Regions from separate parts of the Bacillus marinisedimentorum genome, predicted to be linked through region 1. Evidence: riboswitches for the same ligand, from Rfam matches in the RefSeq annotation. Region 1 holds a riboswitch; each other region holds the start of a gene.
The links. A riboswitch is a leader RNA that binds a small molecule or an ion and turns the genes downstream of it on or off. The one in region 1 is predicted to bind thiamine pyrophosphate.
Positions count from the first base shown of each region.

Region 1 (4,085 bases):
TTGCCAGTCACCGGCATGGATGATGAGCCCTGCATCTTTCAAATCCTTTTTTAATACAGCCGGTAATTCTTTCGCCCGTTTCGGCATGTGGGTATCTGATATGATCAAGACCTTCAATATGCATCCCCTCCTTTAAAAGCCTTCCCCTGTTTTCGACCTGTTAAATCTCCAGTATTCATTATCATACCTGAGATCAGTTCTCTGAAACCACATTTCTGTTACTTGTCGGGTTGACAATTATTTTTTGTTCAATTATTATACCTATAGGGGTATAAAAAGGCCGATAATCCAGACATTAACCGGCCCCTTAAAAGCTTATAAAATCGAACGGAGGAATAATTTGATATGAACAAAAACGTTACGGTCTACACGACAAGCACATGCCCGTACTGCACAATGGTGAAAAACTTCCTTAATGATAAGGGCGTGAAATTCACTGAGGTCAACTTGCAGCTTGAACCGGAAAAAATGGAATATGTTCTGCAAAACACCGGACAAATGGGAGTCCCTCAAACAGAAATTGATGGAAAGTGGATCATCGGTTTTGACCCGCAAAACATTGATGCAATGCTTACCGCATAATTTTGTTTTACGCGATGAGTTCATTTAAGGTGCAAGCACTGGCTACGGAGACTCGATTCGCCGTTTACACTGGCGGCTGTTGGATTTATTTCAGCAAATAAACCAACATTGCGAAACTGCACACACGATTCATCTATAAATTGGATAATGATTCCATTAGTAAAAACCCGTCCTTCTATGCAAGGGACGGGTTTTATTTACGTACATATGAAAGAGCAACCGAACAATGCGGACATAATTCATAGCCTTTGAATTGATTTAATTTATCGTCGCTATTCAGGTCCTGGCGGTGTTCCACGGGAATGGACTCGTGCTTGCAGTTATCTGTAACATAAGCAGATCGATGGACGATTTTCCGCTCATGATCGACCAAAAATTTTCCGATACGGCATGCCCCTTTCAAGCTTTCATCAAGCATAACATAATCGCTGCGGAATAGATATATTTACTGCGCCGGAAATATTTTTGGAAAATTCGCCCGGCCGCTGAATATACATGGAAATCGAGGAGGGATGAATATGCAGCAATACGGCAACTGGAACAGGGCAGATATGCAAATGTCCCCGGAACAAATGCATGATTTTTGTAGCACGTATAAGGATCACTACGTACAAATGGAAACAAGCGAGGGACAGCAGGCTGAGGGAATCATTTACAAGGTTGACCGCCAGCATGTGTATTTAATGGTGCCGGTTGGTGATATGGGCGATGACCGCGAAGCAGGTTATGGATATGGCTTGGGTGGATATGGTTTTCCCGGTTACGGTTTTCCGGGTTATGGATTTCCTGGCTATGGTTTTGGATACGGTTATCCAAGGCGCTTCCGGAGATTTCGCAGATACCGATACCCATTTTTCGGAATCCGCAGGTTCTTTTTCCCGTTCTTTTTTTAAAAAGGAAAAGCGAATCACTCGACAAAATTTCTTTTTTCCGTTACATTGTAATAGATTCCAGCCCGGCACAGTTTCATCAGCCGGCATTTTTTTGGAATGGGACTGTACAAGCTGCAGCTCTTAATGGATGCTGCATACAAAAAGCATATAAGCGCAACCACCAGGGGAGCCCAAAAAGGCTGAGAGTGAACGTGAGAGTTCTGACCCTTTGAACCTGTTAGTTAATGCTAGCGGAGGGATTGTGGAAGCGGACGATAACCAGGCAAGCAATGCGGGCGATCTCCTCTGAACAATCCCCTGTATTGCTTTTTGTTATGCGCCAGAAAGTTGAAAGGGGGGGAAAAGAATGCGGAACAAGACAGTTATTTTCATGGTGGAAGTTGCAATTTTCGGGGTACTTGGATATTTGCTCGATCTCTTTTCTTTTAAGCTATGGGCCCAGGGCGGTTCCATCTCATTTGCAATGCTGCCGATTTTCATCATTTCATACCGCTGGGGTTTGAAAGGCGGCCTGCTGACCGGTTTGATGGTCGGCCTTTTGCAGGTCGTAGCCGGACAACCCTACATTTATACACCGTTGCAGGCCTTTCTCGATTATTTTGTAGCCTTTTCTCTTGTAGGAACTGCGGGTATATTCGCTTCCAGAATCCGTCATTCCCTTGAAAATGGCCAGCGAAACAAAGCTGTCGGTTTTATCGTTGGCGGGGCTTTTTTGGGCAGCCTGCTCCGATACGCAATACATGTCTATTCAGGTATAGTCTTTTTTGGTGAATATGCTCCCGAAGGTACACCGGTCTTCATTTATTCACTTGTGTATAACCTGACCTATATGGGGCCGGCCTTTTTGCTAAGCGCGATGGTTCTTGCTGGAATTATAAAAGGTGCAGAGCGCCTTGTTATCCGGACAACCTGATAAATCCATGACGTCCTTAGAAACTTCCGCAATCAGCGGAAGTTTTTTTTATCTCTGTCACGGCTGCAGGCCGAGCAGGAACAGGAGCTGGCTGAGTCGAATATTGTAAATAACGTATTTTGATGGAGGTGGCGACAAATGGAGGATTTGCTGCCGGGTATTGAAGATGTTTGCCGTGTGCCTGAAGAAAAATTGCAAAATGTATGTAATGAGATGATTTTTCCTTTTGAAACAACCACCGGATACACCGATCTTGAAGATGAAATCATCGGCCAGCCCCGTGCTGTGGAAGCAATGGAATTCGGCCTTTCTGTCAGCCAGTCAGGATACAACATTTTTGTTGCCGGCCCTGCCGGTACAGGCAGAACAACCTTCACCCGCAGAAAAGCAAAGCAATTCGCCGACAAGCAGCCTGTCCCCTGTGATTGGTGTTATGTCAATAACTTTGAAAATCCCGATCAGCCAGTCGCCCTTTCGTTCCCTTCCGGTCAGGGACCTGCCTTCTGTGAAGAAATGGATGCGCTCTTAAGCGACATCGAAAACGAATTAATCAGAATCTTTTCAAGTGATGAATACACAAGCCGGAAAAACGGTATCATCCATGAATTTGAATCAAAGGTTGAATCTGCCTGGAAAGAGCTCACCCAATACGCACTGGACATGCAATATAAGGTGGAACGAACACCAACCGGCATCAATTCCTACCCTCTCCGTTTCAACCGGCCGCTTGAGCCCCATGAATACCAGAGGCTGACAGATGATATGAAAGAAGAGTTAAAAGTACGCGGAAGAAAAGTGGAAGAAAAGATAAATGAAACCCTTCATACTATCCAAAAAATCGAAAAAGAAATGCGGACAAACCTGGAGGAATATATGCAGGAAACTGCCAACTATGCGACAGACTACCTGTTTGCCCCGCTGCTATCCAAGTACAGCCATCAACGTGATACAATCCTCTATTTGGAATTATACCGAAAAGATATCAGCAAAAACTTTCCGCTGCTCCTGAATAAAGAAGGGGAAGAAAACCCGATGCTTGAGATTCTTGCTGGTACGGAGAACCAAAAAAAACGCGAACGGTACTTTGTTAATCTGCTCGTCAGCAACCCAGGCAAAACAGGAGCCCCGATTATTTATGAAACGAACCCGACATACAGCAACTTGTTCGGTAAAGTTGAATACAAAGGAAGTTTCGGAAACTGGTCGACTGATTTCACCCGAATCAAAGCAGGCTCGCTGCACCGGGCTAACGGCGGATACCTGATTATGCAGGTTGCTGATCTCTTGAGCGAACCGTATGTATGGACAATGCTGAAGCGAACATTGCAAAACGGGTCCATCACGCCGGATGGCCTCATTCAGGAAAAATCGCCTTTCGCCACCGCCGGGCTTCGACCTAAAGCAATCCCGCTTAACGTGAAGGTGATTTTGATCGGTTCCCACTACTTGTTTGACATGCTTTCATTGTGGGATGAAGATTTTCAAAAACAATTTAAAGTAAAAGTGGAATTTGATATTGAGATGGAACGCGATCTCGATCACCATTTGCAGATGGCTTCGTTTATCAAGACATTTTCTGATAATGAAGGCCTGCTGCCATTTCACCGGCGGGCGATTGCCCGTATCATCGATCACAGTTCCCGCCTGGTTGCTGATCAACGGAAGCTTTCTACGCGATTTCAGGACATCACTAAAAT
Region 1 is NZ_LWBL02000023.1:68,977-73,061, forward strand. It holds gene A4U59_RS06905 (metallophosphoesterase family protein) at 1-117, opposite strand, end outside; gene A4U59_RS06910 (glutaredoxin family protein) at 346-582, shown strand; gene A4U59_RS21290 (hypothetical protein) at 776-1,000, opposite strand; gene A4U59_RS06915 (hypothetical protein) at 1,101-1,475, shown strand; TPP riboswitch at 1,628-1,732, shown strand; gene thiT (energy-coupled thiamine transporter ThiT) at 1,822-2,388, shown strand; gene A4U59_RS06925 (Lon protease family protein) at 2,527-4,085, shown strand, end outside.

Region 2 (4,085 bases), on a different contig from region 1:
TCTTCACTAGCACCGATGTTTACCGGCTCCCCCTTCCAATTCCACTCCCCATCCCTCTGAGGATCATATTTCCGGTAATTCCCCTTCGATACAAGATAATATAAATCCTTCTGGCCTGACGGATAATGCTTTCTTGAAGTATGGTTCACACAGTCCGCAATCAACTGGCAGCGGACAGTCGTCGGGTTGATATCAGGATACTCTTTCGCGATTTCCCGATACACGGCAGCAGGAGTGAACGTTTCGTCACCTTCATCATAGATTGTAAGTTTCCTTACCGTATCATAAACCAGTTCTTTCACTTTTACCGGCTCGTTCCATCTGCCTGTAGAGGATTTCACTGAAGCGGAACTTCCAATCTGTTCGGTGCTGATGATATACTCGCCCTGAGAGCTTTTATAAACGGTGTATTCCATGCAGAAAATCTCCATTCCATATCGGTCCCGGAGATGGTCCGTCACTTCTCTGACAATCGGCGAGACAGTCTCGGCAATTATGAAAATACGCTGTTTCCGATTGAATTCAACACTGCTCTTTTCCTGGGTGTCAGGATAAAACACTTCATGAAACTTGTCCCGAAGTTCAATCGCAGTTCCCTGGCCTTTGCCATTCTGGTAAAGAAGGAAGATTTCATTCAGTTTTGTTTCCGATAATGCGGAAGCCCACGTTGAATACTCAAGTGCCTGCGCGACCACTTCACGAGGGGTGCTGCCCTTCTTTAATTCCACAATAACAAGATTTCCTTCCGAATCAATCCCCATTAAATCGGGATATTTACCGGAATCGCCGATTGCCGCTCTCGTCTGCCGCCCAATCCAAAAAATTGTATTCCCCTCATATTCATCCAGAAGTGCATCCGGACTGTTTTCAAGCCAGTTTTCAAAGTCATTTTCGTAATTGACATTTCCTGCGCTTACTTTCTCCATAATTCCTTCAGATAAGTTGTTGCTTCCAGACAGTTTATAAAGCATGTGGTTTTCCCCTTTCCGTTTCTATTCAGGCAAATTTTTCTATTTTAAATATAACAAAACAACTGAACCATTTATGGCACACCTATAAAAAAAACTGACAATTCCGGGGCTCTCAATTCCCTTTGCTTACTTGTTTTTCTGTCCAGCTCCTTTGGCCGTTTCTTCGTCCTTCCAGACCAGTTTTGTGTTGAATTCTCCTATTCTTTTTACTTTTGCTCAGATTTTTTAAAAAAGATGCGACTGGAGGGCTCGGTAAGACTTTTAAACTTCTCCCTGGCTAATGGTGTAGTTGTTCTCATTTTTTTCATCCCCCCTTCACCTTCGTATTCGTATGGATGGAAACTACTCCCAGATTACTTAGCGAAATAAGGGGTAAATAACTTATCACACCACCAGATAGGAGGTCCTCCCGCTTGTTTACAACCATTACCTTGAAACTGGTCATCGGCCTGATCGCACTCATCCTGATCACCCGCCTTCTTGGAAAGAAGGAAATGGCCCAGGTCACACCATTTGATTTTGTGTATGCACTCATTCTCGGAGGGATTATTGAAGAGGGGATATACGATACAAAGACAAAAATCTATCATGTCATATATGCCGCCGCGTTATGGGCCGTTTTAATTTATACCGTTGAAAAGCTGCCGCAGAAGTTTGAAAAGATCCGTAAGCCGCTGAAAGGAAAAACGGCCATCATTATTGAAAATGGGGAAATAGACATTAAGGAGATGAAGAAGGCGAAGCTTGAAATGGAGCAGGTCCGGACGATGCTTCGCATGCAGGGGGTCTTTTCTGTCAGTGACGTGAAGTATGCGTTTCTCGAAGTGAGCGGGCAGCTGAGTGTGATGAAGTATGCGGATCAGTCACCTGTTACGGCAAAGGATTTAGGGGTTGACACGGCGCCTCAGGAACCTTCCATTTTGCTCATTGATGAAGGCATGGTCCATGAAAAGAGCCTGAAGGTCATAGGCAAAGACAAAAGCTGGCTTGATGAGCAGCTGGGTGAACATGACATCCGAAGGGCTGAGGATGTCTTTTACGCTGAATGGACCAGGCTTGGCGGATTTTACATCAGAACCTATGAAGATGAAAGGCATGCGACTTGATAGACACCGAGAAGATGTCCGGTATAATAAAGTAAGAATTTCATAGATTCAACGGGGAGCTGGAATCGGCCGGCTTGAGAATATTCCGCAAAGATATTGACCCGCTGACCTGAGCCGGATAATGCCGGCGCAGGGAGTGAAACTTGTTTCTTAATGAATTAGGCGCTCCCTTCTTGTCAGGGAGTGCTTTTAGTTTAGAGGAAGGGATGAAGCAGGATGTTTGATGCATATACGATTGACATGATTCGCGGACATTCCCGGAAGATGGAAAAGGCCGGTGAACTGCCTCCGGATGTGCTTGATATCATCTATGATCGGGGCCTTTTCAAGTTATTCCTTCCCGCTGAGCTGAACGGCAGGATGATGCCGTTTCCGATGGCGGTTAAGCTGTTTGAAGAAGCCGCCTGGATCGACGGCAGCTTTGGCTGGCTCGTGCAGATCGGTTCAGGGGCCGGTTTTTTCGCGACGACGATTTCTCCTGCTTTTGCACCTGACGTTTTTTCCCGGCGCGATGCATACATAGCCGGCAGTGACCGTCCGAACGGGGTTGCGAACAAAGTGGATGCGGGCTGGCGCGTTACCGGAAGCTGGCCGTTTTGCAGCGGCTCGCTGCATGCGACCACCTTCACAGCGAACTGCCGCGTTGAAGTGGACGGAGTTGAAGACGGAGCGGTGCGGGCGTTCATTTTGCGGCCAGGCCAGGTGGAAATCGAAAAGGACTGGAATGCATTCGGGCTGAAAGCGACGAACAGCCATACGATTCATGTGAAAGATGCCTTCGTTCCGGAAGAGAGAACGTTTGATGTGTTCAAGCCTCACTTCCATTATGACAATCCGGTCTATCACTATCCATTCGTGCCGTTTGCCGAAGCGAATATCGCCGCGACCACAATCGGGATTGCCAGGCATTTTTTCGAAGAGGCCCAGGCCCATGCGGAGCGCAAATTACAAATTTGGGATCAGGAGCGGTACTCGTTTGTCATTCGTAAAATTGAGCAATTGACGGCTCCATTCGATCAATCCGCTGCCGCCTTCCATAAGGCGATTGAAACATCCTGGCAGAGCCATCTCGCCGGAAACGCGCTGTCTGATGAAGAGATGATCGACATCAGCGTGCACAGCAAAGAAGCGGCCCGGCATGCGGTAGAAGGCGCACAGAATCTTTTCCGGTATATGGGCATTGACGTTCTTTTCGAGGATAACGTCCTGAATCGGACATACCGGGACTTGCTTACGGCTTCACAGCATAAACTGCTGATCTCATATGGAGATTGAAAAAAGAAACGGTGCCTGATCCAGCGCGTTTTAATTGCGCCGGGACCAGGCACCAACTTCATGGTTTAATAAAAACCGCAAGCACCTACAATGATCAATAGGATAAACAACACGACAATCAACACGAATGTGTTGGATCCCCTTGCCGGAGGACAGTATCTATAACCTGGAGAAACATAACTTGGCATAGGAGGAACATTGGCGCCCATTACAGGTGCTGCATTTACGTTTGCTCCCATATATGGCATTGCATTTACATTATCCACGTTTTAACCCTTCCTTCCCGATAGTTATTTGTCACTATATCATACTCACCTAAAAGAAAGTTGAGCCCGTCAACATCATAAATGGGTTAATGTCATGGACTGGTACTGCCCGGTTATCCGGTAATCATTTTCTTGTAATAAGTCAAATACTGAATGAAGGCTATCGAGCATTTATTATGGTGTATGACAGTGTAGGGCACTCGACGAACTGTACGGCCATTTTGGGCTGCTGAAAGTTCAGCTAACCGATTAAAAGATGGCCTTGTGACTAAATTCGTTAAATAAGCTGATTGCGTGCTCCCCTGTTTGCGATGTTTGTTCAATTTTTGAATCATTTTTTCATCGTCCCTTATGCCGAACCCATGGCCAAAAAATTTGCCGCCCGTCAACGCGACAGCATTCTCTCCTCTATACCATGGAGTCCCGGGATTAAATTCCGGATTTTTGAAGTAAACAACATCGCCAGG
Region 2 is NZ_LWBL02000050.1:36,373-40,457, reverse strand. It holds gene A4U59_RS15230 (DUF7669 domain-containing protein) at 1-971, opposite strand, end outside; gene A4U59_RS15225 (DUF421 domain-containing protein) at 1,385-2,077, shown strand; TPP riboswitch at 2,120-2,230, shown strand; gene A4U59_RS15220 (acyl-CoA dehydrogenase family protein) at 2,294-3,352, shown strand; gene A4U59_RS22615 (YjcZ family sporulation protein) at 3,418-3,540, opposite strand; gene A4U59_RS15215 (protein-glutamine gamma-glutamyltransferase) at 3,732-4,085, opposite strand, start outside.
Region 2: it holds a riboswitch for thiamine pyrophosphate, as region 1 does, so the genes downstream of both, A4U59_RS15220 (acyl-CoA dehydrogenase family protein) here and thiT (energy-coupled thiamine transporter ThiT) in region 1, are expected to answer to the same signal.

Region 3 (4,085 bases), on a different contig from region 1:
TGACCATCCCCCAGACGATTCCGTAAACGATGGCCAAAAATGGCGTATTTACCATCAGCAAAATGATCATTGAAATGACGTGGCCCGCAAACGACAGGGCCAGCAAATATCTGACCGCAATCCGTTCAACGAGAAAACCGGAGGCAAACGTGACCGGAAACCCGACAATCGCCATCAGGCTGAGGACAAAAGCTGCCATCGTCGGTTCAAGCCCGCTGTCTTTTAAAATGGAGATAAGATGGAACGTCAATCCGGTATTGACGAGGGCCGGTATACTGACACAAAATAAAATCAGCCAAAACGCCCGCGTCCTCATCGCTTCCTTCACCGTCCAGTTCACTTCAAATCCGGTTGAGATATCTCCTTTTTGCCGATTTTCAGCCTTCAGCTTCTTTGGCGGCAAGTTATCAGGGTACAATCCAATATCTTCCGGCTTGTTCCGGACAAGCCATAGCACGAGCGGAACAAATACAGCAATCAGCAGAACGCCCCACATGATCCACGTCGATCGCCAGCCCCAATATTCAATCAAATAGGCGTTCAGCGGCGGCAGCAGGGCGGAGCTCAAAAACCCGACGATAGCCATGAAACTAAGGGCCCGGCCCCTTTTTACAAGAAACCACTGCGGCACGAGCGTATTCGGAATCAGCGTCAGCGACCCCTGCCCGAATAGCCGGATCGCAAAAAAGCCGATGAACATCATGACGGGCCCTGTCAGCATGCTGTTCCAGAGAGCCGCCAGCCCGAGCATCAATCCGACAGATGCCATCATCGCCCGCTGTCCGAACCGGTCGACGAGCCGTCCCACGATAAACAATAACAGTCCGGCAAGCAATGTAGCTGCTGAATACACACTTGAAACAGCTGAACGGCTCATTTCAAACTCTTTTATATACGACTCGATAAAAACCGATACGGAATACGTCTGGCCCGGCCCGGAAAAAAACACGCCAACAGCGGCCAGGGCCACCACCGTCCATCCATAAAAAAACGGGGTTTTAATCGGCTGCGAATTCTGGTTCATCTTCACCCCCCTGTGTATGTATAAAAATTCGTCTCAAACTGGTTTTATTATAAAGCGGGTGCGCCCGTTCTTAAAATGGAAAGCATTCCAAATAGTTGATTTCACCTCAAACACCGCTCGACCGGTTTCCGAGCCTGCCGTGCAAAAAAGAATCCGCCAGTTCGATAATCTGTTCTTTATCGGTGCCGTGCAGGAGAATATGCTTCGAATCAGGCAAATAATAAACATATTTTTCTTCAGACGAAACCGATTCATATAAAAAAGACGCTGTCTTATGGGGAATCAGTCCGTCACTCTCCCCCTGGATGATCAAAACAGGGGCTGATATGTTTTCCAGCTCCTGACGCAGCTTCCGGACAAGCTTCTGAAATTCAATAGTGGCCCGGATAGGCGTTGCACCGGTTTTTTTCTTATATCGTTTAAACAGTTCGTTATCTTTCAAGCCTCCCTTTACCGCATCTTTTATCATCTCCAAGATGTCAGCCGCCATTTGCTTCAAGTTGATATAATGTGCTGACGCACTGAGCAGTACAAGCCGGTCAACCGGATACTTCGAAGCAAGGTAACCCGCTATCATACCCCCCATTGAAAACCCGACAACATACACAACGTCACACTCTTCATAAAGCTTCAAAAACGCCTTTTCAGCCGTGTCTATCCAGTCATTATGAACAACCCCGTCCCACTCTTCTTCTTCCCCGTGGCCCGGAAGAGTCGGAACATCCACTTTCCAATCCGTTGTTTTGCGGAAATGATCGGCCAGCGGCTCCACTTCATAAGGGGCCCCCGTAAATCCGTGAATAAGCAAACACCCAATCATACAACGCGCCTCCTTTCGTGGTAGAAGTTCAAGTGAAATTTATGTATAAATGCGCCTGAGGCCGATTTTCAAGATGTCTTTCCTGGAACCGGCCTTTATCTAAATCCGGCAATCCGTTTTATAACAGCCCAACAGCCAGAGCAACATCAATCCTTCCGCTCCCCCACATTATTATCCTGTACTCCGCGCAAATAAAAACGTTTACAACAAGCCTGACCTCTGCTATTGTTTTAAATAAATCAAACTGAATAGGACGGGGAGCCCGGTTGACCAGGCTGAGAGGATGCTTTTAACGCATCGACCCATGAACCTGATCTGGATAATGCCAGCGTAGGAACCAAAAAATGGACTTGTTTTCCGTTTTATTGCGGAACAATGACTATTATTCCATTTTATCACTATAACTATTGGTGAACCAAAGGCTGCCTGAATCAGGCAGCCTTTTTCTTTTGCCACTGGCTTCAAGGTGGCCGTTTTCTCCACGTGCAAAAGTGCGGCATCCGTTCTTGCTGCAAGTCGGTCGCATTCACGGCGTCTTCTATGCCGCAAGATGGACGGTGAGACTCATCACAGCTGCTCTTTCGGGGTTTCACCTGCTTTATGAGGCTGGGAACTCAGGCAGGGGCAGCGAGCAAAATTATTAAGGGGGATTTTACATGAGCAGTGTCAATCTGGGATTTCAAGTACTGCCGAAAGGAACAGAAAACAGCTACGAAGTTGTGGACAGAGCCATCGAGGTTGTCCGCCAATCAGGCGTGAAGTATGAAGTCGGTCCGATGGAAACGGTAATGGAGGGCGAGCTCGATCAATTGCTGGAAATCGTCAAAAGGGCGCAAGATGCATGTGTCGAGGCGGGGGCAAGTGACATAATGACCTGCATAAAAATCCATTATCGCCCGGACAGGGACGTTACGATTGATGAAAAAGTCCATAAATACCGCTCCTAACGCCGTGAACTTAAATACAAGCTGGGCGGGGCGGCTCCTGTCCTTGTCACTTCCGGGGCTGGTTCTTCTCGGTCTCCTCGTCATCTGGGAAGCAGGCACTGTCGTATCCGGCATTGAAAAATGGATTCTGCCCGCTCCGTCACTGATTGCCGAATCGCTATGGGAACAAAGGGCCTTGCTTACAGAGCATACGATGAGAACGCTGCTTGAGACCGCCCTCGGCCTGACGGCAGCTGTAATGCTCAGTGTTGTCATTGCCACGTTTCTTGATGTATCTGAATGGCTGAGGAAAGCTGTCTATCCGATTCTCGTCGTCTCGCAAACCGTTCCGATCATTGCGATAGCACCGCTGTTCATGATCTGGTTCGGTTATGGGATTTTGCCGAAAGTCATTATTGTCGCCCTTGTTTGCTTTTTTCCGATTACGATCAATCTTGCGGAAGGCTACCGGTATACCGACAAAGATATGATCCGTCTTATGGAAACGATGGGTGCGGGCAGGATGCAGATTTTTCGGATGGTCAAACTGCCTGCCGCCCTTCCCTATTTCTTTTCAGGCCTCCGCATTGCCGGCACCTACAGCGTCATGGGTGCGGTGATCGGGGAATGGCTCGGCGCGAACAAAGGACTCGGTATTTATTTGACCCGTGCATCTCAATCTTATTTAACCGAGCGGGTTTTTGCCGCCATCTTTGTCATTGTCGTCTTAAGCCTTGTCATTTTTGGGATCATCGAACTTCTTGGCAGGCTGATGATGCCCTGGCACCAATCAAAACAACAATCATAAGGAGGAACTGATATGCTGCAATTCACAAAATCGTTTCTTATCGCAATACTCTTCACCTTTCCTTTTATTTTAGGGGCCTGTGGAAATGAAGAAGCAGCCGATTCAGAAGCAGAAACTGACACGGAAAACGAGCAGGACCAGGAGGTCACCGTCATGCTTGACTGGTTCCCGAACACAAATCACACCGGCCTCTATGCCGCTCTTGAAAACGGTTATTATGAGGAACAGGGACTTGATGTCGAAATCGTCCAGCCCGGCGAAGGCGGTTCAGCCGGCCAGATTGTCGCTTCCGGCAAAGCCGATTTCGGAGTGAGCTACCAGGAGGGCGTCACCCAGGCACGTTCTGCCGGCATCCCGCTTGTCTCCATCGCCGCGGTTATCCAACATAACACGTCCGCTTTTGCTTCATTAAAAGAAGAAAGCATCACCACACCGAAGGATTTTGAAGGAAAACGGTACGGCGGCTGGGGTGCGCCTATGGAAGAGGCCGTATTGAAAGCAGTCATG
Region 3 is NZ_LWBL02000065.1:24,521-28,605, forward strand. It holds gene A4U59_RS18340 (MFS transporter) at 1-1,024, opposite strand, end outside; gene A4U59_RS18345 (alpha/beta hydrolase) at 1,131-1,844, opposite strand; TPP riboswitch at 2,089-2,198, shown strand; gene A4U59_RS18350 (MTH1187 family thiamine-binding protein) at 2,501-2,791, shown strand; gene A4U59_RS18355 (ABC transporter permease) at 2,796-3,578, shown strand; gene A4U59_RS18360 (ABC transporter substrate-binding protein) at 3,591-4,085, shown strand, end outside.
Region 3: it holds a riboswitch for thiamine pyrophosphate, as region 1 does, so the genes downstream of both, A4U59_RS18350 (MTH1187 family thiamine-binding protein) here and thiT (energy-coupled thiamine transporter ThiT) in region 1, are expected to answer to the same signal.